3 regions of the Kitasatospora dryopteridis genome follow, and region 2 is predicted to be linked to each of the others. Evidence: riboswitches for the same ligand, from Rfam matches in the RefSeq annotation. Region 2 holds a riboswitch; each other region holds the start of a gene.
The links. A riboswitch is a leader RNA that binds a small molecule or an ion and turns the genes downstream of it on or off. The one in region 2 is predicted to bind cyclic di-AMP.
Positions count from the first base shown of each region.

Region 1: another riboswitch for cyclic di-AMP. It lies ahead of ACQ614_RS31565 (LysM peptidoglycan-binding domain-containing protein); the one in region 2 lies ahead of ACQ614_RS12375 (M23 family metallopeptidase).
Region 3: another riboswitch for cyclic di-AMP. It lies ahead of ACQ614_RS21425 (transglycosylase family protein); the one in region 2 lies ahead of ACQ614_RS12375 (M23 family metallopeptidase).

Region 1 covers NZ_CP192749.1:6,964,750-6,974,903, reverse strand. The annotation lists gene ACQ614_RS31575 (MFS transporter) at 41-1,489, shown strand; gene ACQ614_RS31570 (hypothetical protein) at 1,620-2,306, shown strand; cyclic di-AMP (ydaO/yuaA leader) riboswitch at 2,834-2,986, shown strand; gene ACQ614_RS31565 (LysM peptidoglycan-binding domain-containing protein) at 2,988-4,043, shown strand; gene ACQ614_RS31560 (pectate lyase family protein) at 4,115-5,101, opposite strand; gene ACQ614_RS31555 (TetR family transcriptional regulator) at 5,775-6,368, opposite strand; gene ACQ614_RS31550 (NAD(P)-dependent oxidoreductase) at 6,457-7,155, shown strand; gene ACQ614_RS31545 (glycoside hydrolase family 6 protein) at 7,333-8,535, shown strand; gene ACQ614_RS31540 (endo-1,4-beta-xylanase) at 8,936-10,154, shown strand, end outside.
Region 2 covers NZ_CP192749.1:2,712,297-2,722,450, forward strand. The annotation lists one part of gene ACQ614_RS12350 (IS630 family transposase) at 1-527, opposite strand, end outside; one part of gene ACQ614_RS12350 (IS630 family transposase) at 530-976, opposite strand; gene ACQ614_RS12355 (hypothetical protein) at 1,031-2,542, opposite strand; gene ACQ614_RS12360 (trypco2 family protein) at 2,723-3,139, opposite strand; gene ACQ614_RS12365 (hypothetical protein) at 3,317-3,553, shown strand; gene ACQ614_RS12370 (hypothetical protein) at 4,077-4,619, shown strand; gene ACQ614_RS12375 (M23 family metallopeptidase) at 4,665-5,678, opposite strand; cyclic di-AMP (ydaO/yuaA leader) riboswitch at 5,682-5,846, opposite strand; gene ACQ614_RS12380 (DUF6348 family protein) at 6,217-6,993, shown strand; gene ACQ614_RS12385 (hypothetical protein) at 7,000-7,194, opposite strand; gene ACQ614_RS12390 (PP2C family protein-serine/threonine phosphatase) at 7,633-8,850, opposite strand; gene ACQ614_RS12395 (GNAT family N-acetyltransferase) at 9,066-10,154, shown strand, end outside.
Region 3 covers NZ_CP192749.1:4,695,162-4,705,315, reverse strand. The annotation lists gene ACQ614_RS21445 (exopolyphosphatase) at 1-440, opposite strand, end outside; gene ACQ614_RS21440 (DUF501 domain-containing protein) at 437-1,093, opposite strand; gene ACQ614_RS21435 (FtsB family cell division protein) at 1,090-1,524, opposite strand; gene eno (phosphopyruvate hydratase) at 1,623-2,909, opposite strand; gene ACQ614_RS21425 (transglycosylase family protein) at 3,114-3,953, opposite strand; cyclic di-AMP (ydaO/yuaA leader) riboswitch at 3,958-4,146, opposite strand; gene ACQ614_RS21420 (cytochrome P450 family protein) at 4,340-5,623, opposite strand; gene ACQ614_RS21415 (SDR family NAD(P)-dependent oxidoreductase) at 5,851-6,279, shown strand; gene ACQ614_RS21410 (MazG family protein) at 6,237-7,229, opposite strand; gene ACQ614_RS21405 (SurA N-terminal domain-containing protein) at 7,309-7,947, opposite strand; gene ACQ614_RS21400 (protein kinase domain-containing protein) at 8,072-9,871, opposite strand; gene ACQ614_RS21395 (hypothetical protein) at 9,868-10,154, opposite strand, start outside.

The sequences.
Region 1 (10,154 bases), 4.3 Mb from region 2:
GAACCCACACACCTCCGCTCCGGAAGGAGCTCCCCCGCCCATGCCCGAAAACACCCGGACGGCACTGCGCCGGTCCACCCTGCTCACGATGTGCGCCAGTGTGCTGGTCGCCCAGAGCATGGTCGCCGCGATCAACCTGATGATCCCCCAACTCGCCGCCTCCGCCCTGCATCCGTCCCCGAGCGCACTGCTCTGGACGGTCGACGCGTACGTCATCGTCTTCGCCGGGCTGCTGATCCCGGCCGGCGCGCTGGGCGACCGCTGGGGGCGGCGGCGTGCGCTGCTCGCCGGGCTCGCCCTGTTCGCCGCGGGGGCGTGCCTGAGCGCCGGCGGCGGCACCCTCGGCTCGGTGGCCGCGCTCGTCGCCGGGCGGGCGGTCTCCGGCGCGGGGGCCGCGCTGGTCATGCCCGCCACCATGGCGGTGCTGGTGCACCTGGCCGGCCCGGAGCGACGGGTGCAGGCCGTCGCCTCCTGGACGCTCGCGGTCGGCCTCGGCGGCCTGGCCGGGAACGTCGGCGGCGGCCTGACCGCCCAGTACCTGCCGTGGCAGGCGCTGTTCTGGGCGATGGCACCGCTGGCGGCCGTACTGGCGGCGGCCGTGCTCCGCACCGTCCCCGACCTGCCCCGCCACCCGTCCTCCGCCGACCCGGCGGGCTCCGTGCTGCTGATCGGCGGCACCGGCGCCGTGCTGTACGGCATCATCGAGGGCCCCTCGCACGGCTGGTGGTCGGCGCCGGTACTCACCGGGTTCGCGGCCGGGGCGGTGCTGCTGGCGCTGTTCACCGGGCACGGGCTGCGGGCGCGGCGGCCGCTGGTCGACCCCCGGGTGTTCCGCTCCCGCCGGCTGCGCGCGGCGGCCGTGGGCACGGCGGCGTCCTTCTTCGGCCTGTTCGCGCTGTTCTTCGTCAACTCGCAGTTCCTGCAGTACGCCAAGGGCTACCCGCCGGCCCGGACGGGGCTGGCGATCGTGCCGCTGACCGTCGGCATGGCCCTGGTGCCGCGGCTCGCCGCTCGGTTGCAGGACCGGCACGGCGTGCGCCTGGTGGCCGGCGGCGGGCTGGCCCTGATCGGCGGCGGGCTGCTCGGCGTCTCCACGGCCGGCCCGGCCACGCCGTACCCGGTGTACGCGCTGTGGCTGCTCGTGCTGTCGGCCGGCATGGGGCTGTGCGCCCCGGGTCTGACCCACACCGTGGTGTCCGAACTCCCCGGCCACCAGGCCGGGCTGGGTGCCGGGCTGAACACCGCGGCCCGGGAGCTCGGCGCGGCGCTCGGCGTCGCGGTCGTCGGCACGGTGCTCGCCTCGCACGCCGGGGGCGGATCTGCGCACGGCCCGGCCGAGTTCACCGCCGGGATGGCGGCCGGCCTGCGGGTGGTCGCGGTGCCGGTGCTGCTGGCGGCCGTCGCCGTGACGCTCGGCCTGCGCGGTCGGCCCGCCGGCGCCGGCCCCGCGGCGGCTCCCCGGCCCGTGGCGGACCGGAGCGCGAGCTGACCCGCGCACGGGTGACCGGTACACGGGCCGACCGGCCGACCGCCGGCCCACCGCCTCCCGGACCGCCGTCTCCCGGCCGGCCGGCACCCGGCCGCGGGCGGCGGCGGGCCGGTTTGCCACCATGCCTGTCATGACCGTCATCGTTTCCGTCGACGCAGCGGGGTGCGGCTGCGCGGCGCGCCGCCCCTGGTCCCCCTCTCCTCCGCCCGGGTGGGCGCGGGCCGCCGGAACGTCGCTGGCCCGCTGGGCGGCGCCCGGGTGCACCGCGTCGCCGTACGGCGGCCACGGGTTCGCCCCCGCGGAGCGGGCCCCGGTGGCGGGCGAGGTGCGGATGGTGGGGATGGACGGCCCGTTCCTCGCCGAGGGGCCGTTCTGGTGCCTGTTCGCGCCGCCGTCCACGGTGGCGAACTGCGCGCCGGACTGCCCGGAGGAGCTGCCCGCGCACGCCATGGTCCGCTGCACGCCGCTGGCGGTGGCGGACGCCCGGCCGGGCGGGGCCTGGGTGCAGGTCTCGGTGGACGAGGTGGTCGGGCTGACGGAGGCCCAGCAGCGGTGGGCGCCGTCGGCGGAGGGATCGGTGACGGACTGGCTGCCGCCGGAGGGCGCCGGGGTCGCTCGGACGAGCTTCCGGTACGTGGAGTGGTCGGCGCAGGGCGACCTGGGGTGGTGGGCGGTGCTGCGGGAGGACGGCGACCGGCCGGTGCTGCTGCTGGCCGAGTCATGGTCCTTCGACGGGAACGACGTGGCGATGGGGCACCGGCCGCTGACGGACGGGGAGGCGGCCGCGGTGCTGGCGTGCTGGCCGCCGGAGGGCTGACGGCCGGCCGACCGGGAGGCCGGAACGGAGGGCATGCCACCGCTTTCCGTTCCGCCACGAACGGTGCCGGTCCGGTGTTCGCGCGTCGCGCCCGAACGGCGGCGCAAAGATCCTCCGGGCCTCCGTTCGTGCCGTGATCACCCCGGCGGGGCGGGCCCGCCGGGGCCGCCCGCCGACGGACCGCCATTCCCCGCACACGGCAACGGAAGCGGCCGCCCGCATTTCCGGCGCGGAATTTCGCCGAATTTCCCACGGAATTCGCCCGGGACCGCCCGCCGCGGACACGTCAGGCCGGGTCGGCATCCCCCGTGACCTGCGTGGCGACCCGTCGGCGCCCCGTCGACAGCCGTTCGCATGACGGGGCGTGTGGCCGAAATGCACGCCTGCGGCATCTCAGCACTCGTGATGATTGTGTGATGTTCAGGATGCTGGCTTGTTATCGCGGTGACGATCCCTCTAATCTCCACCTCAGCCCGACAGCACGGGCGCCCGAGGCGCGGCACGCCGAACCCTGCCCACCGCGTCGAACGGGTCACCGACCAGACCCTGGGCAGGGACGGGGGACCCACGTTTCGACGCCGCCCCCACACGGCTAGGGGTGAAGCCGCGTCCGCGCGGCCGGGCCACCTCCCCGGTCCGAACCCGACAGCTCACCTCGCAGGCGTGCGGAGAGGGAACTCGATGGGTTTCATCGGCTCCGGCCGTCACCGCCGCCCCACCCAGACCGAGCGCGCCGTCGCAGCCGCCGGCGTGGCAGGTGCAGGTCTGGCGATCCCGCTGCTCACCGCCACCGGCGCCCACGCCGCCCCGGTCACCACCTGGGACGCGGTCGCACAGTGCGCCACGGCGGGCAACTGGACCAAGGCCACCGGCGACGGCACCTACGGCGGACTCCAGTTGGACCTGCGCACCTGGGTCGCCTACGGCGGCGACCTGTTCGCCTCCACCCCGGACCGCGCCACCAAGGACGAGCAGATCACCGTTGCGGAGCGGGTGCTCGCCGACAGCGGCGCCAAGGTCTGGGGCAAGTGCGCCACCACCGCGGGGCTGACCGGCGAGGGCAAGCCCGAGACCGTCGTGCCGACGGAGACGGCCACGCCCGCGCCGACCACCACGGCTCGCGGTGCGGCCCCGGTCTTCCCCGGCATGCAGGGCCGGGACGCCAACGGCGTGTACTGGTACCAGGCCGGCGGCCAGTGGTATTGGACCACCAGCCAGGAGATCTACGACTACTGGACGGGTCCGGGCGCCACCCAGAACGACCAGGGCGACAACTCCGGCAACGGGCATTCGGCCACTCCGCCGACCCCGTCCGCCCCGACCACCGCGCTGCCGCCCACCGGCACCGTGCCGGGCACCCCTGACGCCACCACCACCCCGGCCCCGGGCACCACCCCCGGCACCACGCTCCCGGGGGCCACGGCGCCGACCACGACCGACCCGACGACCGGTCAGCCCGTCACCGGCGTCCCGCCGGTCACCGACCCCACCGGCGCGGCCACCGGCCCCGCCGCGCCCGCCACCGCGGACCAGGCCCCGGCGGCCACCTCCGCGCCGCAGGACTCCCAGGGCGCCAAGGAGGCGACCACCTACACCGTGGCGGCCGGCGACACGCTGTCCGACATCTCCGACAAGAACAAGCTCGGCGGCTGGAAGCAGGTCTACGACAGCAACGAGTCGACCATCGGAGAGAACCCGGACCTCATCAAGCCCGGCCAGGTCCTCAAGATCAAGTAACCTCGCAGGCACGCCGCACGACGGCCCCGGGCAACCGCCCGGGGCCGTCGGCGCGTTGCGCGTGCTTCGGCTCAGATCCGGCCGGTGCCGGCGCCCGCGGTGTCCACGGACGCCACGGTGTCGGCACCCGTCGGGTTGTAGGTGTAGGGCGCGGTGGTGAAGCTGCCGGTCCGGGTGATCTCGGTGGTGGTCGAGCCGAGGTCGTTGCGGAACAGGTTGGCGTAGCCGTCCGTCTTGCTGTCGCCGGTGGTGGTGACGGACTCGAAGCTGCCGGCGAAGGTGTTGCGCTCCACCAGCACCTGGGCGCCCATCCGCGAGTGGACGGCACTGTCGCCGACGTTGGTGAAGTAGTTGCTGTACACGTGCGCGGTGCCGAAGCGGACGCTGGGCAGGCGCGAGTTGACGTTGTCGAACCAGTTGTGGCCGTAGGTCACGTGCAGCTTGCCGGTGTCCTCGGAGGCGTTGCTGTCGGAGTGGCCGACCAGGCTGACCTTGTAGTGGTCGTGGAACTTGTTCCAGGAGGCCGTGATGCTGTCCGAGCCGTGCGTGATGTCGAGCAGGCCGTCGTAGTAGTCCTTGCCGTGGGTGCGGTCGGAGGACAGGTCGTTGTGGTCCACCCACACCTTGGTGGAGGCCTGCAGGGTGATGGCGTCGGTGCCCACCGCCTTGGAGATCTTCAGGTTGCGGAGGATGACGTTGGTGGCGTTCTTCACCCGCAGACCGCCGCCGGTCAGGCCGGAGTTCGCGCCGACGCCGATGACGCTGGTGTTGGAACCGACGTCGACCTGGCCGCTGAGCGAGATGGTGCCGGAGATGTACACGGTCTTGGCCGCGCTGCCCGCCACCGCGGACTTCAGCGCGGACAGGGTGGTGACGGTGGTGCTGCTGCCGCCGGCGCCGCCGGTGGTGCCCGCGGCGAAGCCGTACGGCGAGCTCTCGTAGGTGGCGGCCCGGGCCTGCCCGGCGGCGGTGGCGGAGAGGCCCGCCACCAGGGCGGCCCCGACGGCGGCGGCGAGCGCGCGGCGGCGCAGGGCAGAACGTCCCACTGTTGCGATCATGACAATCAGTCCCTCGGGTCGGACGGGTGGGGGACGCCCGGCGGTCGGCGGGTGTGGCGGTGCAGGGAGCGCCGGACCGGACTCCGGGCGGAACGGGGGCCCGGCCCGGTCGATCCGCACGGGCGAGAAGGGCTCCCCTGGATTCGGCCGTGTTCACATGAGTGAACAGTGGCTGCATCCATGGCCAGACCGTAGGCGCGAACCTGACATGCCGTCAATGCCCCCGACAGCAAGACGTGACGATCGGGCAGAGGCGTCCGCCCCGAGCCGAAGGGCCCGCCGGCGCCGAAAGGGTGGACCCCTCCTGCCCGTCGGCGGGCAAGGAGGGCGAGCACGGGAGCGAAGCGACGGAGCATGGGGGCACCTCCCGGCCGCCAGGCTGGGGGAGACCGTCGGCGCCGGATCAAGAGGGCCCGGAGGCGAGCGGGCGACACCCGCCCCGAGCCGAAGGGCCCGCCGGTGCCGAAAGGGTGGGCCCCTCCTGCCCGTCGGCGGGCAAGGAGGGCGAGCGCGGGAGCGAAGCGACGGAGCATGGGGGCACCTCCCGGCCGCCAGGCTGGGGGAGACCGTCGGCGCCGGGTCGGGAGGGCCCGGAGGCGAGCGGGCGACAGCGGACGCTCCGGCCATCGCCCGGGGCCACCGGCCGGTTCAGCCGGATGAACGATGCCGGCGTCTACCGCCGCCCGGCCGGCACGGGCCTGCGGGCGCGGGTCGCCAGGGCCGTGCGGAGCACGGGACCGAGGATGCGGCGGACGTCGGCGGAGGAGAGGCCGGCCGCGGTCGGCAGCGGGTTGACGTAGCGGGTGTGGATCAGGCCGCCGATCACGGTGACGGCTGCGGTGGCCCGTTCGGTCGCGTCCGGGCCGCCGAGGAATTCAGCAATCCTGGCCAGCACCTCGTGTTCCAGGTACTCCTGCAGCACCCGGCGGGCGTCGTCCTCCTGCAGCGGGAGGCGGTTGAAGGACGCGTCGTCCCAGAGGTCGGTGACGGCCCGCAGCAGCCGGTCCGCGAGGCCGTCCCGGTCCCCGCGGAGAGCGTCGGCCAGGCCCAGCGAGCGGGCGCACTCCACCTGCATGACCTCGCCGAACAGCCCCTGCTTGGAGCCGAAGTGGTAGGCGATCAGCGCCGAGTCCACACCGGCCGCGGCGGCCACCGCCCGCAGGGTCGTGCCGCGGTAGCCGCGCTCGGTGAACAGGCCGCGGGCCGCCTCGGCGATGCGGGCCCTGGTCGGCGGATTGCCGCGCGGACGGCCCCGGCTCTTATTCATCACCGTTGAATATCGTCCGCCCCCTCGGCGATCGTCAAGCCGTCGAAGGGCCGGGAAAGCCCGGACAGGATTGAGGAGTTGGGTGCAGATGCAGATCGTCGTCCTCGGCGCCAGTGGGCCGACGGGCCGCCAGCTGGTCGACCAGGCCCTCGCGGCCGGCCATCAGGTGACCGCGGTGTCCCGCCGACCACAGGGGCTGCCGCTGCGCGAGGGGCTCACCGTGGTACCGGCCGACGCCACCGACCCCGCGGCGGTGGACGCGGTGGTCGCGGGCAGCGATGCGGTGCTCTCCGCGCTGGGCACCACGTTCAGCCGGGCGCCCGTCACGCTCTACTCGCAGGCGGCGCGGGCCGTCACCGGCGCCATGGCCCGGCACGGCGTGCGGCGGCTGGTCGCGGTGAGCTCCAGCGTCGCCGACCCGGCCTGGCGGCCCAGCGGCGCCTTCCTGTTCAACCACGTGCTGGACCCGTACGTGAACCGAGTGCTGGGCCGCACCCTGCACGAGGACATGCGCCGGATGGAGGAGGTGATCAGGTCCGCCGAGGACGTGGACTGGACGATCGCCCGCCCGTCCGGGCTGTTCACCACCCTGGCGCCGACCGGCTACCTGCTCGCCGAGGACAGCGCCGACGGGCTGTTCACCTCGCGCGCCGACCTGGCGGCGGCGATGCTCGCACAGCTGGCGGACGACCGGTTCGTCCGGCGGGCGATGGGCGTGGCCACCACGGAGGTGAAGCCCGGCATCCTGGGGCTGCTGTGGCGCGAGGGCGTCCGCCGGCAGCGCTGAGGCCGGACGGCCGCCGGGTGCGGGGGCACCTTCCGCCTCCGCACCCAACATCCCTTTCTGCGCGGAGTCTTGACGCGCCGGATGGCGCCGACTAGACATTCCCTCGCGCTTGGGAGCGCTCCCACACTACGGGGGAAGCCTCCCGGTACCCCCGTCCGCCAGCCCTAGGAGCCGCACGTGTCCCGCCACCGCCGTCGAATCGCGGCAGCGAGCGCCGTTGTCGCCGCCGTCGCGGCCTGCTGTCTGCCCTCCCCCGCGTCCGCCGCCACCGGCCGGGACCGGGCCCCCGCGCCCGGCGCCAGGTTCTACGTCGACCTCGACAGCAAGGCCCTGCACCAGGCCGCCGCCGACCTCAAGTCGGGCGACCTCACCGACGCGCTGGCCATGGCGAAGATGGGCTCGTACCCGGTCGCCCAGTGGTTCAACGGCACGGCGACGCCCCAGGAGACCACCAGGGCCATGGCGAAGCTGCAGGCCCGCGCCGCCCTGCAGCAGCAGGTCCCGGTGGCGGTGGCGTACAACGTGCCCGGCCGGGACTGCTCGCAGTACTCCGCCGGCGGCGCCTCCAACTCCGCCGAGTACGCCGCCTGGATCGACGGTCTCGCCAAGGGCATCGGCGACCGCCGCACCGTGGTGGTCCTGGAGCCGGACGGCCTCGCGCTCAGCCCGTCCTTCTGCGGCGGCACCGACCGGCAGCAGGCCGACCGGCTCGCCGAGATCAACGCCGCCGTCGACCGGCTGACCGCACAGCCGCGTGCCGCCGTCTACCTGGACGCCGGCCACAGCGGCTGGCAGTCCACCGGCACCATGGCGAAGCTGCTCGTCGACGGCGGTGTCGACCGGGCGCAGGGCTTCTTCCTCAACGTCTCCAACTACCAGCGCGACGCCGACCTCGTCCGCTACGGCACCCAGATCGCCAAGTGCACCTGGTACCTGACCCACACCCCCGGTGCGGTGGCCGACGACTGCGCCAACCAGTACTGGCCGCAGGCCGACGCGGACGCCTGGTACGCGTCCCACGTGCCCGCCGGCGCCGAACTGCCGCACTTCGTCATCGACAGCAGCCGCAACGGCCAGGGCCCCTGGACGCCCACCTCGACCTACCCCGACCCGCAGACCTGGTGCAACCCGCCCGGCCGCGGCCTGGGCACCCGACCCACCGCCGACACCGGCGTCCCGCTGCTGGACGCCTACCTGTGGGTCAAGGTCCCCGGCGAGTCGGACGGCAGCTGCACCCGCGGAACCACGGGCGGCATCGACCCGGAGTACGGCTCCGCCGACCCGGCCGCGGGAGCGTGGTGGCCCGCCCAGGCCCACGCCCTGGCCGCCGGCGCCTCCCCCGCCCTGCGTTTCAACACACCCGCACCCGCGGGCCACTGACCCACTTCCCCAGCACGCCCGGCACCACCCACCGGGTGTGCCGCCGGGCGCCGCCTGCCTTGGTCAGCAGCGGCGCCCGGCGCTTTTTCATGCCCAGGATGCGCCGAAACTTTTCGAACCATGCGCCTGACCGGTGTCCATATCCGGACAGTCGCGCGTCCGCATGCGACGACTGAGGACCCGCCTTGAGCACGCTCTGACCGGCGGTCAGCAGGTAGGGAAACTTTCGGCATTGATCTCGAAACTTGTTATTGACGCAGCCTCAACAACACCGACATACTCGTCGGCGATCGACCTCCCCGCCGCTGGCCGCGTGGCGGATGCACCACACCGCAACAGGTCCCACCCAGCCTGTCCGGGCGGTCCCCACGGCCGTCCGGCCAACGGAAAGAGGTTGTCGATGATCCACCGCTCCCCCGGGTCCCCGGGGCTGCTGCGCCGGGCCGCACTGGCCGGCACCGCGGGCCTGCTCGCCGCGGCCGGCCTCGCCGGTGCGGCCGGCACCGCCCACGCCGCCGGCACGCTCGGCGCGTCCGCGGCCGCCAAGGGCCGCTACTTCGGCACCGCCGTCGCCGCCAACCACCTCGGCGAGTCGGCCTACGCGACCACGCTGGACACCGAGTTCAACTCGGTGACCCCCGAGAACGAGATGAAGTGGGACGCCGTCGAGGCCACCCGCAACTCGTTCAACTTCGGCTCCGCCGACCAGATCGTCAGCCACGCCCAGGGCAAGGGCATGAAGGTCCGCGGCCACACCCTGGTCTGGTACTCCCAGCTCCCGGGCTGGGTCGGCGGCCTGGGCGCGGCCGACCTGCGCACCGCGATGAACAACCACATCACCCAGGTCATGACCCACTACAAGGGCAAGATCTACGCCTGGGACGTCGTCAACGAGGCCTTCCAGGACGGCGGCAGCGGTGCCCGGCGCAGCTCGCCCTTCCAGGACAAGCTCGGCAACGGGTACATCGAGGAGGCCTTCCGCACCGCCCGCTCGGTCGATCCGGGCGCCAAGCTCTGCTACAACGACTACAACACCGACGGGCAGAACGCGAAGAGCAACGCGGTCTACGCGATGGTGAAGGACTTCAAGCAGCGCGGCGTGCCGATCGACTGCGTCGGCTTCCAGTCGCACTTCAACAGCGCCTCGCCGGTGCCGAGCGACTACCGGGCGAACCTGCAGCGCTTCGCCGACCTCGGCGTGGACGTGCAGATCACCGAACTCGACATCGAGGGCTCGGGCTCCGCGCAGGCGGCGAACTACACCAGCGTGGTCAACGCCTGCCTGGCCGTCTCCCGCTGCACCGGCATCACGGTCTGGGGCATCACCGACAAGTACTCGTGGCGCAGCAGCGGCACCCCGTTGCTGTTCGACGGCAACTACGGCAAGAAGGCCGCGTACACGGCCGTGCTGACCGCCCTCGGCGGGTCCTCCTCCGGCGGCGGCGGTGGCGGAGGAGGCGGCGGTACGGCCTCCTGCACGGCCACCTACAGCCTCACCCAGAGCTGGAACGGCGGCTTCAACGGGCAGGTGACGGTGAAGGCGGGCAGTACCGCGATCACCGGCTGGACGGTCACGGTGACCGTCACCCCGCCGCAGAAGGTCTCCGCCACCTGGAACG
Region 2 (10,154 bases):
ACGAGGTGGTCGGGATCGGCGAAGGCGACGTTGGCCAGGAAGCCGCGTCGCAGCAGCGACCAGATGCCCTCGACCGGGTTGAGGTCGGGCGCGTACGGGGGCAGCTGGTAGACGGTGAGCCAGTCCTGGGCGGCGATGAACTCCTTCATGCCGACGGCCAGGTGAGTATTCAGGTTGTCCCAGATCAGCACGATCGGCCCGCCGAGCTGAGTGTGCGCCGCGATGATCAAGTCGCGATAGTCGGTCCAGGCGAAGCTCTTGCGACCCTTGCTCTTGCCCTGGCCGTCGTCCAGCCGGGGCCGGTAGATCAGTCGGGACCGCTCTCCGGGCTTGTAGCAGGTCAGGGCGGCGATCGAGATGCGCCGGCGGGAGCGGCCGCGCACCCGGACGACGGGCGTTCGGCCGCGGCGTCCCCAGGTGCGGGCCCGCGCCGGCGTCATCGAGACCCCGGCCTCGTCCTCGAACACCAGCCAGGCCCCGAGCGCCGCCACTAGGCTTTTACCTGCGGCCACACCTGCTTCTTCCACACCTCGACCGCCCCCTCGTCACGCTCGATCGCCCGGCGGACCGGCTGCTGGCACGACCACCCGTTGCGCCGCAGGAGCTTCCACACGCCCTGGACGGTGTAGGAGACGTGGAACCGGCGGCCGATCAGAGTCTTGATCCGCGCCAGCGTCCACCGCTGGTCCTCCCAGCCGTGAGCGAGCGGCCCTTTCTCCAGCTCCCGCTCCAGCTGGGTGAACTGCCGCTCACCGAGCCGGGGCACGGACTGCGGCCCCTTCGACTCCAAGCCGGCCGAACCGCCCTGCCGCCAGGCCTGACGCCACCGCTCCACCGACCGCACGGTGACCCGCAGGTCGACCGCGATCACCCGGTTGCCGTCGCCCCGTTCGAACCGCTCGGCGGCCTCCAGCCGCACCCGCTCCCGACGCTGTTGCTCCTGGGCGGTGAACCCGCCCCCCTGCGCGTATCGCACTCCGATGTCGTACCGCAGGGATCAAGGTCCGTCAGCGCCTACGACAAGACGAGTTCAACCTGAGTAGTCGTTCTCGCGGTCGGCGGCGCTAGCCAGATTGGCGGCAGCAAGGGCCGTCTCCAGCGTGGCGGCGGACAGACCCGGTGTGATGCCGTGTGAGGCGGCGCCGTGGCGCCAGTACCGGCGCTCGTGCCCCAGTAGCCGGTCCTCGACATCCTCGGCTTTCTCGCGTGTCGTGTTGCTCAACTCATGGTGCAATTCGGACCTGTTGAGGCTGGCCGGCTTACCGGGACTGGTGGTGGTGTCGAGGAGGTCTGCTAGGGCGGTCATGTGAAGGGTGAGGGCGTTGCCGTAGGCATCCTGGCCTAGCCGCGCGGGCAGGGGCAGGCTGTTCACAGTGTCAAGCCAGTCGTGTCCGGCTAGGCCCTCAACCTTGCTGAGAGAGGCGGCCAAGGCTCCGGCGACAGCGCGGTAAGCATCGGGCCGAGCGGCCGGGTCATCCTCAAGAGGACCTAGCAATCGGGTGTGTGCGGAGTCCAGGTAGTCCTGGGCGAGGCTGCTGGCGGTGCTGGCCTGGCGCCACCAGTCCCCAGCGGTCCGGGCCAGCAGCAGCAGCTTGAGCGGCGTAGCGCCGGGATGCTCGGCGGCGGCCTCGACCACCGCAGCCAGCTGGCCGGGACGAGTTTCGGCGTAGTCGAGCACAACCAGCAGCGACTTGGCAGCGTGGCGGATCTCCCTAAGTTGGTCTGCCGTGGCCTCCGGGCGCGGCCACAGCACGGCCCACCGGTCCGCGGTGAGGAGCGAACCCAGCTGGTGGGCAAGGCGGGTTTTGCCCTGTCCGCCAGGTCCGTGCAGCAGCCACGCCCCGAATCCACTCCTGGCACACCAACCCGTCAGCTCGTCCAGCAGCTGCTGGCGGCCATGGAAGGGGACGATCTGCCGCCCCGCTTGGAGTAACGCCGCCGGCGATGCGAGGCGGCAACCTGGGCCGCCGGGTGAGGCGCTCGGGTCGGCGAGGTGCTGAAGCTCCACTGCCTCCAGACCGGTAGGAGCGGCGCCGTATGCGGCAAGGGCGGCGCGAAAGTCGGAATCGTGGTGCAGTACGTAGGCGGGTGCAATGTTGAGCTGCGCGTTGGCGGAGTGCGCTCGGTCGGAGGTAACCACGCCGACGAGCAGGCGGCCGCAGAACACTGCCGCGCCTGATAGGCCGCCCCACGGAGACGTATCGTCGGACGGCCACCGAGGGGGATGCTGGGCAAGGTCCATCACGTACCGGTTGCGTCCGCTGCCCGGATTCATCTCCCCGCGCAGCTGTACGGCCTCAACCGCCTTGCCTTCGCACTGGGCGACGTCCGGCATGCCCCAGGTCTCGCACCCCGTACCGGGCCGATCGGTGACCATCCGCCCCCAGCGCACCGTAGTTACTGGCGCCTGCCACCGCTGGTCCTCCTCGACCAGGACCAGAGCGGCGTCGTCCCGGCCACCTGCGGTACCGCACCACACCACCGTTCCGTCGGGTGACGGCTCGCCCTTACGGCGTGGCGCGTCCGGGTGGATCACCTGCACCCGTGCTCCGGCCCGCCCCACGACGTGCGCGGAGGTCAGCACCAATCGGCCACCCACCACATACCCCGACCCCGGACCACCGGGCCCGGTCACCGCCATCAGGCGACCCCGCTCCACCCCAACTCCCGCTCACGTCGAAAACCTGAACTCGCTGTCCGGTAGGGATCACCCTGGAGGTGATCATTCGGGGATAAGTTCCTCGGTCTCCTCGTCGCTGGACAGGCGCGGAGCACCGGCGACCAGCAGGTCACCACCGCGGACGTTGCGAGGCGTGAGCGTGAAGGACACGCGATGCGTACGCCCCCGGGACACCCCAGCCTCGGTCTCCGCGCCAACGGCCCACAGCTTGAACCCGGCCTTCGCCTTCGCGTCCGCCCGTACCTCGACCTCGAACTCCATCTCCACCGGACCCACCGCGAACACCACGTCCGGATGGCTTCCACCCACGGCTGCCGCAGCGATGAGCTCGTCCCGCACGGCCGCCACCGCATCCACCAGAAGAATATCCACTGCACCCATCCCGATCCGACGTCCCGTCATGAATGCGACCACCGTAGAACCACCCACCCGCATCATGCAGCCAAATCCGAGCTCCACAGATGGCTCTTATGAGGGCGAGGCCCCGCCATTAGTCTTCCGGACTGAAGGCCCTTCCCGGCATGATCCGGACCAACGACGGACCAAACTGGGCCGAAGATCGAGAGTGACATGGTCAGAGCGTGTTTGGTCAGCGGCCTGTAAATCTGCTGGTTCTCCCGGCCGAGGCCGTAGACCATGGCCGGCATGATGCTCGCGGGGCCGCGGATCACCGCGCCAAGGATGCTGTTGCTCAACCGGGTCGACTTCGAGCCGGGCTGCTACGTCTTCACGCTGGATCAGCCGCTCTTCCTGATGCCGGGTGATCAGGTGTGCGCCGAGGCGCGCTCTGTAGCCGTTCTACGGGCCTCAGGGGCGGTCGAGCGGCCGTCGGGCGACTGGGCCACCGAGCGGTGGGCGTACAAGCTGCTGTGAGCCGCACCGTGCCCCTTGCGTGCCCGTTCGGCCAGGCCTCGGCGGGGAATCCCGGGGAACAACGGCGAGGCGCCCCGCTCCCCCGCAGGTCAGCGAGTCGCCAGCTCAGCCCACATCCAGTGCCGTCGTCTTCCAAACTGGCCACGCGGGTTCGATTCCCGTCGCCCGCTCCAACACGAAGGCCCCAGCTCAGCGACCTGATCGCAGAGCTGGGGCCTTCGTCGTCTGAGGGAATTTCAGGCCGCCACGCCCGTTCCGTGCCCGTGGACGGCCTCGCTCACCAGTCCACGGACCGCCCGCACGATCGACCGCTCGTGCTCTGTTCTGCGTCACGGAAGTGGAGACCGCCGACTCCCACCCCGGCGCACGCCCTCTGCCGAGCCCCGGCCGGGGGGGTTGCGGCGCGGCGCCACGCCCGTGGGCCCTGCGAACACCACCCCGTTTCCCCTCCGGGGCGACCGAGCGGTGGTTGTTCAGGCTGTTGCGAGGCCCTCTGTGTCCGCACGTTCGCAGTCCGCCGGTCGTGCTGTTGCCCGCCCATTCGGCCGGGGAGAGCCTGGAAGGTGAGGCGAACATCGGCGGCGGCCCCCGTCCCCGGGCGCTGGCCGTGTGCCGGCGGAACGGGGTGGTTCCGATGGGAACAGGGCAGCAGACGAACGTACCGGGCGGCGGTCAGCGGTGGCGGTTACCCCACTGGCGGTTCTTCACCTGGGTGATCCTTCTCTTCAACCTGGTCATGCTGATCTGGCTGGTTTCCGGTGTGGCCTCGACCGCCCGGGACTGCGACGGCCTGGTGGGCAACGCCCTGACGGACTGCGAGGCGAGCAACGTCGGGACCGGCATCGGTGCGACGCTGATCGTCGTGCTCTGGGCCATGGGTGACGTGATCCTCGGCGTGCTGTGGCTGGTCACCGACCGGCGGGGGCGGCGGGACTGCCCGGTCTGCGGGAACGGTGTCCGGCGCGGCGTACTGGTCTGTGGGAGTTGCGGATACGACTTCCGCGCCGCGGCCGCGCAGCCGCAGGCCGGCGGAGAACGGCCGAGGCCCGGCCCCGGGATCGGTTGATCCCCGGGTCGGGCCTTCGGGTGTGGTGCCGTGCGGCGGTGTGCGTCAGACGCGGACGCCGTGGGCCGCGAGGTACGCGACCGGGTCGATGTCGGAGCCGTACGACGGGGTGGTGCGGATCTCGAAGTGCAGGTGCGGGCCGGTGACGTTGCCGGTGGCACCGGAGAGGCCGATGACCTGGCCGGCGGTGACGGTCTGGCCGACCGATACCTTCAGCGCCGAGAAGTGGGCGTACTGGGAGTACTTGCCGTCGGCGTGCTTGATGACGACGTTGTTGCCGTAGGCGCCGCCCCAGCCGGCCTCGACGACGGTGCCGCCGGCGATGGCGTGGATGGAGGTGCCGGTGCTGACGGCGAAGTCGACGCCGGTGTGGTAACCGCTGGACCAGTTGGAACCGGCCTTGTGGTACGGGGTGCCCAGGCCGGAGGAGACCGGGGCGACGTAGCCGGAGGCGGCCGCGGCCGGCTTGGCGGCCTCGGTCTTCGGGGCGGCGGCGGGCTTCGGGGCAGCCGGCTTGGCGGCCTCGGTCTTGGGGGCGGCCGGCTTCGGGGCGGCCTGGACCGGGGTGCGCTTCTCGGAGCGGGAGGCGGCGGCGGTGTCGGCCTTCTTCGCCTCGGCCTGCGGCGCAGCAGCCTTCGGCGCAGCGGCCTTGGGAGCAGCAGCCTTGGGAGCAGCGGCCTGCGGCGCGGCGGCCTGCACGGCGGCGCCGCCGACGGCCAGCTTCTGGCCCGGGAAGATCAGGTTCGGGTTGCCGCCGATGACCTGGCGGTTGTCCTGGTACAGCTTCTTCCAGCCGCCGTCGACGTGCTGCGCGTTGGCGATCTTGGAAAGGGTGTCGCCGCGGACGACCTTGTAGGTGGTGTCGGCGGCCGGAGCGGCAGCGGGAGCCTGCGCGGGCGCGGCGGCCTGGGCGGCGGCCGGCGCAGCAGCCTGGGCGGCGGCCGGGGCCGCGGCGGGGGCGCTGTGGGCGCTGGCGGCGGTGGCGGGGATGGCGATGGCGGCGGCGGCCACACCGGTGGCGACGGCGACGCGGGACAGACGGGTGCCCAGAACGGACATGGAGTTGTTCCTCTCCGACGCCTGCGAGGTGAGCTGTCGGGTTCGGGCGGGGAGTTCGCCCGGTCGCGAAAAGGCGCGACTTCACCCCAAGCCGTCCCGGATTGCCCGGTGCGGCGACTTACCTTGGGTCCCCCGCTCCTGCCGTGCACGGAATGGTGCGTGACCCCGGGCGGCGGCAGGACTCGGCGTTCCGCCCGGTGGCCCGCCCAGCCGGTGGCCGGGCAGGACTCGAGGAAAACCCGATGGGCGCCTCGGAGGCAAGCGTCTCGGCCTCACGGACCGTCGACGGCCGCCCGGAGGGTCACTCTCCGCCCGCGAGTGGTGGGCGGAGCGCAGTCGATGCAGTGACCGTACGTGTCCGGATCATCAGCAGTCCGGCAAATCGGACACCCCGTGTGCGCGGCCGGTCGCGGCCGGGCACGGATCATGGCCCACCCGGTGACGCTGGTCACGCGGGCCCCTCTGCAGGCCGTCGGCCCGGGCCGATAACCTCGCTCGCGATCGGTGTTCGAGCCCCTTTTCGAGCGAGGAGTCGCGGGTGCGGCCGCAGTCCCGGCTGGACGTGATCCAGCGCAGCGTGGTGCGCGAGATGGCCGCCCGGTACGGGCAGCGGTTCACGGTCGAGGGCAGCGTGGTGCGCGGCCCGGGGACGACGGCGGTGGCGGTCCGCGAGCATCCGGGAGAGGGCGGTGCGGCCGGCCATGTGGACCTGGGCTTCGTGCTGAACCTGGGGCAGGCGGACGGCCCGGTGGTGTGGGACTGCACGGCGGGCCTGGGCCGCACCGAGGAGGAGCGGCTCGACAGCGCGGTACGGATGTGGGCGACCACCACGGCCGCGGCCGTGGTGGAGCTGCAGGACGGGCGCGGCGAGCACGCCGACCGCTGCCGCCCGGCGGAGCTCCCGGGATGGCAGGCGGTGCAGGGTCCGGCTGCGGTCTTCGGTTTCGGCAGCGACCTGCTGGCGGAGTGGCTTGCGGACCACCAGGTGCTGCCGGCGCTCGCCGGGGCCCTGGCGCTGTCGGCGGGCACCGGTGTGACCGGGGTGAAGCTGTTCCTCGGCGGCCGGGCCGGGGAGGACGTCGCCGAGGTGCGGATCAACGGCACCGTGTCGGAGCAGGCCTCGGCCGCGCTGCGCGGCCTCGACTGGCCGCGCGGCGAACGGCTGTGCTGGGCAAGGCTGTTCGTCCTGCTGGTGCCGGACGGCGCGGCGGCGGCGCAGGCCGCTCCGGCCGCCGCCGAGGTGCCGCCGGCCGCCGCGCCGGCCGTGCGGCGCGGGCTGCTGGCGCGCTGGCGGCGGGCCGGGGTCGGGCAGTAGGGCGGGTCAGCTCGCCACGGACGAGATGGTCTTCGCCAGCTGGTTGAGGAAGTCCTGGATCGGCCGGGCCGCCGTGGACTGGCTCACCATGAAGCCGAAGAGCGCTGCGACGATCGCGTGGCTGGTCTTCAGCTGCTTGTTGCGGATGAAGATCACGACGATGACGCCGAACAGGAACAACGCGGAGACGGAGAAGGCCACCCGGACTCACTTCCTCAATCTGTGGCGGGGGTTCGTGCTGGAACCCCGTGTCGAAACCGGACCGCGGCCTGCGCCGACCGTCCCTGGCACGAGTCGACCGATCCCGCCGTCGTGGAGGTGCCCGTGGCGCCGATACCGCCTGCTGTCTGCCGCACCTGCCGCCCCCAATCCCCCGAGCATCGACCAGCCCACCCGGACTCAGTGTGGTCGTTCGTGCTGCCTGCGTAAAGGACTAGCCGGGAGCCCGGGGCGAAGATCCTGCCATGTGAGACGAATTTCCGCCGACCGAGACGATAGCCCATGCCTTCTGACGAACCGTCGGCGGGGCCGGGTGTCAACACGCCGGAATGGCCAATCGGCAGGCCCGTGGCCTGTGTTCCACCGGGTGGTCCGGCTGTGAGGATTGGCCGAAGATCACTCCCCAGGGGTTGACAGACGCTACTGGCGCCACACCAGCAGCACGGCGCGATCGTCGTTGACGTCCTTGGCGACGGTCTCGATGAGGCGCCCGGCCGCGCCGCGGAAGCCGTTGACGACGAGCCGGTCCGCCTCCCCCATCAGCCGGTCCATCCCCTCGCCGAGATCCCGGCCGGGGATCTCGACCATGCCGTCGGTGCACAGCAGCAGGACGTCCCCGCGGTCGAGGCGGCCGCGCAGGCCCTCGAACTTGGCGCCGTCGTAGATGCCGAGCAGCGGGCCCTCCTCGGACTCCTTGACCTCCCAGCGGCCGGTGCCGCCGCTCCGCTGCATCCCCGGCAGATGGCCGGCGGAGAGCAGTTCGTACTGGCCGGTGTCCAGGTCGAGCACCAGGTGGACGGCGGTGGCGAAGCCCTCCTCCCACTCCTGGCGGAGCAGGTAGCCGTTGGCGGCGGGCAGGAAGTCGTGCGCGGGCAGCGAGCCGAGCAGGCCGCCGAAGGCGCCGGAGAGCAGCAGGGCCCGGGAGCCCGCGTCCATGCCCTTGCCGGAGACGTCTGCCAGGACGACCTCCAGCATGCGGCCGCCGGGGCCCGTCCGGGCGGCGACCACGAAGTCGCCGGAGAAGGACTGGCCGCCGGCCGGGCGCAGCGCCATGTCCGCGGACCAGCCCTCGGGCAGCCGGGGCAGTTGGCTCTGCACCCGGAGCCGTTCGCGGAGGTCGAAGAGCATGGTGCCGCCGCCGCGCCAGGGCACGCCGACCCGGCTGCGGAACTGGGCGAGCAGCAGGCCCGCGACGCCGACCGCGCCGACCACCAGGGCGGCGCCGGGGGTGACGCCGTAGACGTAGGTGTCCGGGTTCTCGCTGGCGACCCGCTCGCCGGTGTGGATGAGCGACTCGGTGGAGAGGCCGACCGCGGCGGCCGCGTACAGCAGCACCAGGGTGCCGGGGCGCAGCAGCAGGGAGCCGGCGAGCACCGGGAGCACCAGGGAGGTGGGCGGCACCCAGGCGGGTATCCAGATGTTGAGGACGACGAGCACCGGGACGGCGGCGAGGAAGAGGGCGAAGGCGAGCCAGTCGGGTGCGGCACCGCGGAAGTAGTCGACGCCGGTTCGGCGCAGGGTGCGGCGGGCCCGGCGGAGCCTCGTGCGCAACCGGGCCGTCACGGGCTCCCTGGCCGCGCTCGCGGTGGGGCCCGTCGCAGTCGTCCGGGGCGTGGTGCCCTCCGTGCTGCCAGCCATGGGGTCCGACCTTATCCACGGTTGCGGGTCGGCGTCGACGCCTGCGCCGGGGCTGCGCGGGCTCCCGGGTGCGGTGCGGCGGGTTTCGGCCGGGTGGTGGGGGCGCCGTTCCCGGTGCGCCCCGGGGCGCGTGGCGGCGCACGCGCGCCCGGTGGTGACGGGCTGCCGGAAAAGTCGGTCGCGTACGGTGCGCCGCCGGTGGTAGGGGTGACCGTATGACGACAGGAGAAGCCGCGGCACTGACGGTTCGTCCGCTGGCCGCCGAGGAGTGGGACGGCTGGTACCGCCGCCTGGAGATCGCGTTCGGCGGCGAGGAGGAGGAAGCGGAGGAGCGCGCGCTGTACCGCTCGCTCACCGAAGTGCATCGCGCGCTGGTGGTGTGCGACGGCGCGGAGCCGGTGGGTGGCGGCGGCGCGTTCAGCTTCCGGATGGCGGTGCCCGGCGGGGCGGTGCTGCCGGTCGCGGGCGTCACCATGGTCGGCATGCTGCCCACGCACCGCCGCCGCGGCGGACTGTCGGTGCTGATGCGCCGGCTGCTGGACGACGTGCGGGCCGCCCGCGAGCCGCTGGCGGCGCTGACCGCCTCGGAGCCGGGCATCTACGGCCGGTTCGGCTTCGGCGCGGCGGCCTGGCGGATGGCGGTGACGGTGCCGTGCCACCGGGTGTCGCTGCCGGTGGCGGACAACCCGGCGCTGCGGCTGCGGCTGGCGGACCCGGTGGAGGCCTCGCCCGCCTGCGAGGAGCTGTACGCGTCGCTGGTGCCGCTGCGCCCGGGCCGGCTGGAGCGCCGCCCGGGCTGGGAGCGGCATCCGCTGCTGGACGTGCCGTCCTCCCGGGGCGGCTACTCGCCGCGCCAGTGCGTGCTCGCCGAGGACACCGAGAGCGGCCGGCTGCTCGGCTACGCCCGCTACTCGTCGAAGGTGTCCTGGACGGAGGCCGGCAATGCGGCGGGCCGGGTCAAGGTCCGGGACATCGAGGCGGTGACGCCGCAGGTGTACGCGCGGCTGTGGCGCTATCTGATCGACATGGACCTGGTCGACACCGTGGAGGCGGGGAACCTGCCGGTGGACGATCCGCTGCTGCACCTGGTGTCGGACGTACGGCGCCTGGAGGCGCGGCTGGCCGACTCGCTCCACCTGCGGCTGGTGGACGTGGGGGCGGCGCTGGAGTCGCGCGGCTATGCGCAGCCGGTGGACGCGGTGCTGGAGGTGGTGGACGGATTCTGTCCGTGGAACGCCGGCCGCTGGCGGCTGAAGAGCTCCGGCCCGGGCCGGGCGACGAGCTGTGTCCGCACCGGCGCACCG
Region 3 (10,154 bases), 2.0 Mb from region 2:
CCGCCGCCGAGGTCGAAGACCAGGAAGGGCGGCTTGAACGAGCCGCCGGTGAGCTCCTTGGTGGCGCCGGTGAAGGAGAGGTGGGCCTCCTCCTCGCCGCTGACCACCTGGGGGGTGACGCCGAGAACGGCGTGCACGCCCTCGGTGAACTCGGCGGCGTTCTCGGCGTCCCGGGAGGCGCTGGTGGCGACGAAGCGGATCCGCTCCGGGCCCACGCCGTGCGCGGTGATGATCTCCGCGTACTCACGGCAGGCCGCGAAGGTGCGCTCCAGGGCGTCGGGGTGGAGGCGGCCGGTGGAGTCCACGCCCTGGCCGAGCCGGTTGATGACCATCCGGCGGTCGAGGTCGGTGATCGCGCCGGTGGCCGGGTCGAGGTCGGCGATCAGCAGCCGGATGGAGTTGGTGCCGCAGTCGATCGCGGCGACCCGGGTTGCGGTCACTGGCCCTCCTCCTCGGCGCGGGCGCGCTTGGCCGCGCGCTCGGCGGTCTTCTGCTCCTTGGCCGCGATGACGGCGGCGTGGTCCTGGTCCTTGGCGCGGTTGCGGAGGACGCGCTCGCCGGCGGCCTCCACCTCCTCCGCGGAGACGCAGGGGCCCTTGGCCCACCAGTCCTCCAGCATGCCGAGCGCCTCGTCGCCGAGCGGGTTGACGCCCGGTCCGGCGGCCAGCGAGTGGCCGACCAGGACGTGCAGGCACTTCACCCGGTCCGGCATGCCGCCGGCGCTCGGGAAGCCCTCCAGCACCTCGATGGCGTCGCGGCGGGCGATGTAGTCCTCGTGGGCCGCGCGGTAGGCGGCGGCGAGCTCCGGATCCTCGGCGAGCCGGGCGCTCTGATCCTTCATCACACCGTCGGCCTCCAGGGTGCCGATCAGCGAGGCGGCCTTGGGGCAGGTCAGGTAGTAGAGCGTGGGGAACGGCGTGCCGTCGGGCAGCCGGGGGGCCGTCTCGACCACGTCGGGGTTGCCGCAGGGGCAGCGGTGGGCCACGCCGCGCAGCCCTCGCGGGACCCGGCCGAGCTGGGCGGCGATGGCGGCGACGTCGGCGTCCGGCACGGCGGGGCCGGAGGGGGTGCCGGGGTGCTGTTCAGAAGTCATGGGGTGCTGTCTTCGTGAGGGGCGGTGGTCGAGTCGGCCAGGTCGACCGAGTCGAGGACGGTGGTGTACCAGGGCTTGGCGGCCCTGACCGGGCCGGTGGGCAGGGCGTCGGCGGAGGCCGGCCCGGCGGTGGCCGACGGGTCGACCGAGACGAACGGGGTCTCACCGGGCATCGCGAAGTGCAGCCGCTCGCGGGCCTGCGCCTTCACGTACTCCGGGTCCTGCCAGCGGGCCTTCGCCCGGCGGAGTTCGTCGACCTGCTGCCGGGCGTGCTCCGCCCTCGCCCGCTGGTCGGCGATCTCCGAGCGCTGCGTCAGGAACTGCCTTGCGGGGTAGGCGAGTATCGCCACCAGCGAGCACAGGACGAGCACGAGCACGGTCGCGCGGCTGGTGAAGCGCGGTCGCCCCGCCAGTCCCGGGATCTTCCACATCGCTCGTACCCCTCCTGCTCACGCCGGTGCCCCGGCCCCCACCCTACGGGGTGGTTGCCGGGGCACCGGTCCAGCGGCCGTGTGTCAGCCGCGGGGTGTCAGCCTTCGAACTTGAACCGCGGGAACGCGCCGCGGCCCGCGTACTCGGCGGCGTCGTCGAGGATCTCCTCGATGCGCAGCAGCTGGTTGTACTTGGCGACGCGCTCGGAGCGGGCCGGGGCGCCGGTCTTGATCTGGCCGCAGTTGGTGGCGACGGCGAGGTCGGCGATGGTGACGTCCTCGGTCTCGCCGGAGCGGTGCGACATCATGCAGCGGTAGCCGTTGCGCTGGGCCAGCTCGACGGCGTCCAGGGTCTCGGTGAGCGAGCCGATCTGGTTGACCTTCACCAGCAGCGCGTTGGCGGTGCCGGTCTCGATGCCGCGGCGCAGGCGCTCCGGGTTGGTGACGAACAGGTCGTCGCCGACCAGCTGGACCTTGTCGCCCAGCTTGTCGGTCATGGCCTTCCAGCCGTCCCAGTCCGACTCGTCCAGCGGGTCCTCGATGGAGACCAGCGGGTACGCGGCGACCAGCTCGGCGTAGTAGTCGATGAGCTCGGCGGAGGAGATCGCCTTGCCCTCGAAGGTGTAGGCGCCGTCGTTGTGGAACTCGGAGGACGCGACGTCCAGGGCGAGCGCGACGTCCTTGCCCGGGGTGTAACCGGCCTTCTTGATGGCCTCGACGATCAGGTCGAGGGCCTCGCGGTTGGAGTCCAGGTTCGGCGCGAAGCCGCCCTCGTCGCCGAGGCCGGTGGACAGGCCGCGCTCCTTCAGCACGCCCTTGAGGGTGTGGTAGACCTCGACGCCCCAGCGGACGGCCTCGGAGAAGGACTCCGCGCCGATCGGGGCGATCATGAACTCCTGGATGTCGACGTTGGAGTCCGCGTGCGAGCCGCCGTTGAGGATGTTCATCATCGGCACCGGCAGGACGTGCGCGTTGGGGCCGCCCAGGTAGCGGAACAGCGGCAGGTCGCTGGCCTCGGAGGCGGCGTGCGCCACGGCGAGGGAGACGCCGAGGATGGCGTTGGCGCCGAGCGAGGACTTGTCGGGGGTGGCGTCCAGGTCGAGCATGGCCTGGTCGATCAGGCGCTGCTCGGTGGCGTCGTAGCCGACCAGCTCCGGGCCGATCTGCTCGATGACGGCGAGGACGGCCTTCTCCACGCCCTTGCCGAAGTAGCGGTTCTTGTCGCCGTCGCGAAGCTCCAGGGCCTCGAAGGCACCGGTGGAGGCACCGGACGGGACAGCGGCACGACCGGTGCTGCCGTCGTCGAGGCCGACCTCGACCTCGACCGTGGGGTTACCGCGGGAGTCGAGGATTTCGCGGGCTACGACGACATCAATGGACGGCACGAGGCATCTCCTAGCGGAAGCGGATGAGGGTCGTTACGACCAGAGCCTAACCGCACGGGCCCACGGGGCCACGCCGCGCATGGCCCTGTCTCACCGTGTGACCTGGCTACTCGCCGGTAGTTCACCTGAAGGACCACAAAACCGGCCGTCCGCCCCCGGGTGCCGCCCCGCGGGCGGACGGGCCGTTCGTACAGTGCCGGTCCGTCAGTCCAGCTGCAGCTGCTGGCCGGGCAGGATCAGGTCGGGGTCGGCGCCGACGACCTCCCTGTTGTTCGCGTACAGCTGCTCCCAGCCGCCGGCCTGGCCGCGGTCGGCGGCGATGCCGGAGAGCGTGTCGCCGGGCTGCACGGTGTACGTCGCGCGGCCGACCGCGGGGACGGGGACGGCCTGGAGCGTCCGCCCGGAGTCCTCCGCCGCGGCGTCCCCGTCGTCGCCGCCGGCCGGCCCGGCCGGGGTCGGCGGCAGGTACCGCTCGTAGATCTCGCGGTGCGCCGTCCAGTACCAGCGGTCGTCCTTCTGGTACCAGTACACGCCGCCGGACGCGTCCCACCCGCCGTGGCCGGGGAACCGCGGCGAGCCCGAGCGCTGCCCGCTGCCGGACTGCCCGCTACCGGACTGGGCGGTGCCGGACTGGGCGGTGCCGGCCGCCCCGGTACTCGAGGCGGAGGCGCGGGTCAGGCCGGCGCGTTTGGAACAGACCGGCCACGCATTGGGCCCCTGGGAGGCCAGCACCTTCTCGGCGACGGCGATCTGCTGGCTCTTGCTCGCCTGGTGGGCGAGCGGCGCGTACCGGGCGCCGCCGAACCCCTTCCAGGTGCGTGCGCTGAACTGCAGCCCGCCGTAGTAGCCGTTGCCGGTGTTGATCTTCCAGTTCCCGCCGCTCTCGCACTGGGCGACCTTGTCCCAGATCGAGACGGGGGCGGCATGCGCGCCCGCCGCGGTGAGCAGCGGCATGGCGAGGCCGACACCGGCGACACCCGCGACGGCGACCGCCTTCTCGGCGGAGGTCCTGCGGCGGTGGCGGCCAGGTCCGGTGAAGAGCATGGGTTGTCCCTCTCCGAACGCCTGCGAGGTGAGCTGTCGGGTTCGGACCGGGAGGCTTGGCCCGGCCGCGGCCGCAGGAGGGGTCCTGCTGACGCGGCTTCACCCCTAGCCGTGGGGACGGCGACGAACGTGGTTCCCCCGCCCCTGTCCTTCGTCTTCGGTCGTCAGGCCCGGGATGCGGCGGACAGGATTCGGCGTTTCCGCAGCCGGGGTCCGCTGCTGCGGACTGATCCGGAGAGTAGGCAGAGCCGACGACCGATCACAAGCTCATATCGCTCATATCACGCAAGAATTACGGCGAACTGATTATCGCCCACGAACGATACTGGTTTGTCCTGATTGATGAGTGTTCAGTCCCGGTCTCCCGGCGGCGACACGACACACCGTCAGGCGGTGTCGTCCCGCCCGGGCGGCGGTGGAACGTCCGCCTTCGGGGTGAAGGCGACCGGCAGCTCGCGCAGCCCCCGCATGATGAGGCCGCCGCGCCAGCGCAGGTCGGCCGGGTCGGCGGCCAGCGCGAGGTCGGGCAGCCTGGTCAGCAGCGTCGCCAGCGCCGCCCGGCCCTCCAGCCGGGCCAACGGCGCACCGATGCAGTAGTGGATGCCGTGGCCGAAGCCCAGGTGCGGGTTGTCGGTGCGGGCGAGGTCCAGGGTGTTCTCGTCGGCGAACCTGGCCGGGTCGCGGTCGGCCGCCGCCAGCACGACCAGCACCGGGTCGCCGACCGGGATCTCCACCCCGCCGATCGCCAGCGGCCGGGTCGCGAACCGCCAGGTGGCCAGCTCCACCGGCCCGTCGTAGCGGAGCAGCTCCTCGATCCCGGTCTCCAGCAGGCCGCTCTCGCCGCGGGCCAGCGACTCCTGGAGCAGCGCCCGCTGGCCGGGGTTGCGCAGCAGCGCGTACAGGCCGTTGCCGATCAGGTTGACGGTGGTCTCGAAGCCGGCGAACAGCAGGATGAAGGCCATCGCCGCGGCCTCGTTCTCGGTCAGGTGCTCGCCGTGGTCGCTGGCCCTGATCAGCCCGGAGATCAGGTCGTCGCCGGGGTCGGCCCGCTTGCGGTGGATCAGCTCCGCTAGGTAGCCGCGCATCCGCTTCACGGCCCGGCCGACGCCGCCGCGCTGCCCTCCGTGGTGTCGGATCATCATTCCGGCCCAGTCCCGGAAGTCGTCCTGGTCCTCGGGCGGCACGCCCAGCAGGTCGCAGATCGCGTAGATCGGCAGCGGGAAGGCGAACTCGTGGATCAGGTCGGCGGTGCCGCGCCCGGCGAAGGAGTCGATCAGCCGGTCGGTGAGCTGCTGCACCCGCGGCTCGAACTCCGCGACCCGCCGCGGGGTGAACGCCTTGGACACCAGCCGGCGCAGCCGGGTGTGGTCCGGCGGGTCGATGTTCAGCAGGTGCGTCATCAGGTCGGCCTGCCGCTCACCCGGGATGCCGACCCGGCCGGAGCGGTGCGCCTGCTCGCTGTGGTGCACCGGGTTCTTCGACAGCCTGCTGTCCGCGAGGGCCTGCCGGGCGTCCGCGTACCGGGTCACCAGCCAGGCCTCCACTCCGCTGGGCAGCGTGGTGCGGTGCACCGGCGCGTGCTCGCGCAGCCAGGCGTAGGCGGGGTACGGGTCGGCGGCGAACTCCCAGGTGAAGAGTTCGGGCTGGTCGGTTCGGGACGTCTCCGGCATGCCCCGACGGTATCCGCTGGACGGCGGCCCGCCCGACGCCAGGCACCGTCCGCCGTGCACCCGTGGGACACGCCCCGGACCGTCCGCCCGGACGGGCGTGAGTCTGGTCACCTGGGGGGTAATCCCTGTTGCGGAGGGTCGCGGGGTGCCTACGATCCTCCGATAACCGATGACGGGCGGCCGTGCGGTGCCGTCCACGGGGAAGCGTGCTCAGAGAGGAGCAGGCCGTGCGAGTAGCCGGGGCAGTGGTGGTCATCGCCGTACTCAGCGGGGGCGAGGGGGCGGACCTCGCCCGCCGCTTCGCCGCCGCAGGGGCCGCGGGCATGCTCGTCGCCGACCTGCGCCCCGGCGTGGCGGAGGACCTGGCCACCGAGCTCGACCGCCCGGGCTGCCCGGTGGTCGGCGTCAGCGGCGACGCCCACCAGCCGAGCGACATCGCCGCCCTGGTGGAGACCGCCACCAAGCACCTCGGCCCGATCGACCTCTTCGCGGTCGCCGGCCCGCACGGCGAGCGGATCGTCTCCTTCGCCGACCTGCCCGACAGCCTCGCCCCGCTCGCCGAGCTGCTCGCCCTGGTCGGCGAGGCGATCAGCGAGGTCGTGCCCCCGCAGCGTCAGTCCGACAGCCCCTCGGCCGTCCGCACGGCCGTCCGGTAGCGGCGCGCGGCACCGCGCAGCGCCGCATCGACGTCCACCCCGGCGTCGTACGCCCGCTGCGCCACGGCCAGCAGCAGCTCGCCGGCGCTCTCCGCGGTCAGCTCGCCGGGCAGCTCGTACGGCGCGTCCGGCACCGCCGTGAAGCCGGCCCGGCGCACCCTCGACACCAGCTTGGCCGCGTACGCCAGTGCGGGCAGGCCCGACGGCACGCCGTCGAGCACCGACTCGCGCTGCTTCTCCGCGGCCTTCAGCTGCTCCCAGTTGGCCTCGACCTGGTCGGAGCCGGTCGCCTCGACGTCGCCGAAGACGTGCGGGTGCCGGTACATCAGCTTCTCCACGATGTCGCCGGCCACGTCGTCCACGGAGAACGGGTCCTCGGGGTGCTCCTCGGCGATCCGGGAGTGGAAGAAGACCTGCAGCAGCACGTCCCCGAGCTCCTCGCGCAGCGTCTCGCGGTCGCCCTCCTCGATCGCCTCGACGAGCTCGTACGCCTCCTCGACCAGGTACTTCACCAGCGACTCGTGGGTCTGCTCGGCGTCCCACGGGCAGCCGCCGGGCGAGCGGAGCCGGTCCATCACCGAGGCCAGGTCGAGCAGCCGCGCCCCCGGCAGGTCGTACGAGCCCGGCAGCAGCTCGATCTCCGGCACCGAGCCGGCCTCCTCGACCGCCAGCCGGGCGAGCGCGTCGGTCAGGCCCGGGTCGCCGTCCGGGCTGCCCAGCCAGAGCACGGGCGCGGCCCCGGCCAGCAGGCGGGCCAGTGCCGGCGCGGACGTCCGCTCGACGATCTCCACCTCCACCCCGGCCTGCCGGACGGCGGGCAGCTGCGGGTGCGCCGGGTCGGCGGCCAGCACCCGGCCGGCCGAGCGCAGGGCCTCCCAGGCCGGCCAGGACAGCAGGCCGGGGGCGACCCGGTGGGTGGTGGTCAGCAGGATCAGCTTCGGAGTCTCCACACCCCCGAACCTACCGTTCCCGGCCTGCTGCCCGGCCGCGCTCGGGGAGCGGGGTGCGGGCCGGCGGCGGTGCGGGCGGTCAGCCGGCGGCGGGGCGCCGGGGCAGCCAGTCGGTGGTGGCGTCGACCAGGGCGATCTGCTCCGGGTCCCAGCGGCCGTAGCGCGGGTTGACCTCGACGCCGAGGGCGGTGCCGGCCTCGGCGAGGGCCTTGCGGACGACCGCGTCGCCCTGCTCGGTGCGCGGGTCCTGGCCGGCCGCCGCGGCGATCTTGCGGATGCCGATCTGCTGCCGGTAGAAGACCGGGACGTCGGCCGCGGCCACGCCCTGGCGGAGCAGCAGCTGCCGCTCCAGCGCGGCGTCCCCGCCGAGCATCTTCGCGTCGGCCTGCCGGGCCTCGGCGATCTCCCCCTCGGAGACGGACAGTCCGCGGTCGGCGAGGGCGCGGGCGATCACCCGGTCCAGGACGAGTTCGGCGACCGTCCGGCGGACCAGGCCGGCCTGCTCCGGCCGGGCGTTCTCGGGTGCGGCGGCCGCCGTTGCGTCCCGCAGCGCGGTCACCTTGGCCTGCACCTCGGCGATCGGGATCCGTTCGCCGCCCACCACCGCCGCCGCGCCCTGGTGCACCGGGGCGCCGCCGCACGCGGACAGCACGGCGGCCGCGAGCAGGACGCCGGCGGCCGTGCGGGCCGGGCGGAGGGCGGAGCGGATGCGGATCACGTGGGGCCTCCCGGGGCGGTGGGTGCGGCGTATGGCGTCCGATGGTTCTCCTGACTGGAGTGAACAATAGGGAGCCGTCCGCGCCTTGCCCAGACCCCGCACGCGGGCCCGTGTGCGCCGTGCCTCAGCCGCCGGTGGCGTACGGGTTGCCGGGCACCGGGGTCGGCGGCGGGCCGGCCTGGCCGAACAGCCGCGGGTCGGGCCGGGACGTCCCGGACGGCGGTGTGCCGGCCGCGGGCGCCGACGGGGTGGCGCCGGGCAGCGGGGTCGCGGTGCGCAGGGCGCCGATCCGGTCGAGCAGTGCGCGCAGCCGCCGGACGTCGGCGTGGTGCGGGCCGCGGCGGCGCTCGGTGTCCAGCAGGAGTTCGAGCAGGGTGTGCCAGGCCGCGTCGTGGTCGCCGGCGGAGGTCAGCAGCCGCCCGGTGCGCTCGCGGACCTCCAGGGCCTGGTCCGAGTCGGGCGGCAGTGCGGCGGTCAGCGCCCGGTACTCGGCCAGGGCCTCCGCAGAACGGCCGAGCCGCTCCAGACAGCCCGCCGCCCGGTAGCGGTGGTCGAGCGCCGCCGGATCGTACGGGCCGCGCTCGGCCGCGGTGGCGGAGGCCAGCAGCCGGTACTCGGCGAGCGCGTCCTGGGCGCGGCCCTCCTCCAGCAGCGTCCGGGCGTAGATCGTCCGGACGGTGTGCAGCAGCGGGGCGCCCTCGCCGAGTTCGGCGGCGGCCCTGGGCAGCAGCCGGGCGGCCAGGCCGATCACCTCGGTGTGGCGGCGGGCGGCCACCAGGTCGGAGAGCCGGGCGCAGGCGGCGGTCAGGTCCTCGGCCGGCTCGGGTGCGCGGGCCGGCTCCGGGGTGCGGTTCGGCTCCGGGGTGTGCGGCGGCCCGGCGGCGGCCGGGACGGCGGCCATCAGCACGGGGGCGTGGTCGGCCGCGGCGGGGTCGCCCGCCGGTGCCGGGGCGGGCAGCCGCACCCGCAGCGGGGCCGGCGCCGCCGTGCGGGCGGGCTGCGGCTGGTGCGGGTGGCGGTACGGGCGGGCGGGGTCGGGCAGCGCGCCGTACGGGGGCTGCGGCCCGGCGGTCGGGGCGGGCAGCAGCGGAAGCAGCGAGGCGTACACCTGCTGGGCGTCGGCGGGGCGGTCGGCGGGCTGCTTGGCGAGCAGGTCGAGGACGAGCCGCTCCAGCGCCGCCGGGACCTCCGGACGCAGCTCGCGCAGTGGCGGCGGCGGCTCGTCGACGTGCCGGCGCAGCACACCGAGGGCGGTCGGGGCTGTGAACGGCGCGTCGCCGGTGAGCATCTCGTGCAGCAGGCAGCCGAGCGCGTAGAGGTCGCTGCGCGGGTCGACGCCGGCGGCGAGGGCCTGTTCGGGCGCCATGTAGGCGGGGCTGCCGATCGGGGTGCCGGTCAGGGTGAGCCGGGTGGCGTCGGGGTCGAGGGCGGTGGCGATGCCGAGGTCGAGCAGCACGGTCCGGCCGTCCGGACGGACCATCACATTGCTGGGCTTCAGATCGCGGTGGACGACCGGGACGGCGTGCACGGCGGCGAGCGCGGAGCAGATCTGGGCCGCGGCGGCCGCCGCCCGGTCGACGGTGAGCGGGCCGTCCTCGGCGAGCAGGTCGGCGAGGCTGACGCCGGGCACCCGCTGCATGACGAGGTAGAGCTCGGCGCCGTCGGCGCCCGCGTCGAAGACCGTGACCAGGCCGGGGTGGTCGAGCGCGGCGCTGATACGGCTCTCGCGCAGGAAGCGGCGGCGCAGTTCGTCGGCGCGGCTGCGGGTGGTGTCCTCGGGGCCGAGCAGGTCGGTGCGGAGCAGCTTGACGGCGACCCGGCGGTCGAGGCGCTGGTCGTGCCCGGCCCAGACCTGGCCCATGCCGCCGTGCCCGATCTTCTCGGTCAGCCGGTAGCGGCCGTCGACCACCCTGGCGGCGGTCACGGGCGGCCGTCCCCGGCCTGACGGCGCAGCAGTTCACCGAGCTGCTGGAGGTCGTCGGCGCCGGGCGCGGACTGCACGGTGGGGGCGCCGGGGCTCGGCGCCGGGGGCTGGGCCGGGGCGGGCGTGTAGGCGTGCGGATACGGCTGCGCCGGGTACCCGGCGGGCACCGGGCCGGGGTGGACCCGGCCGGAGGGCATCGGGACGGCGGGCATGGGCGCGGGGGGCGTGGGGGCCGCGGGCGGGTACTGCGTCGGCAGGATCAGGCCCTGCGGGGGCCAGTGGG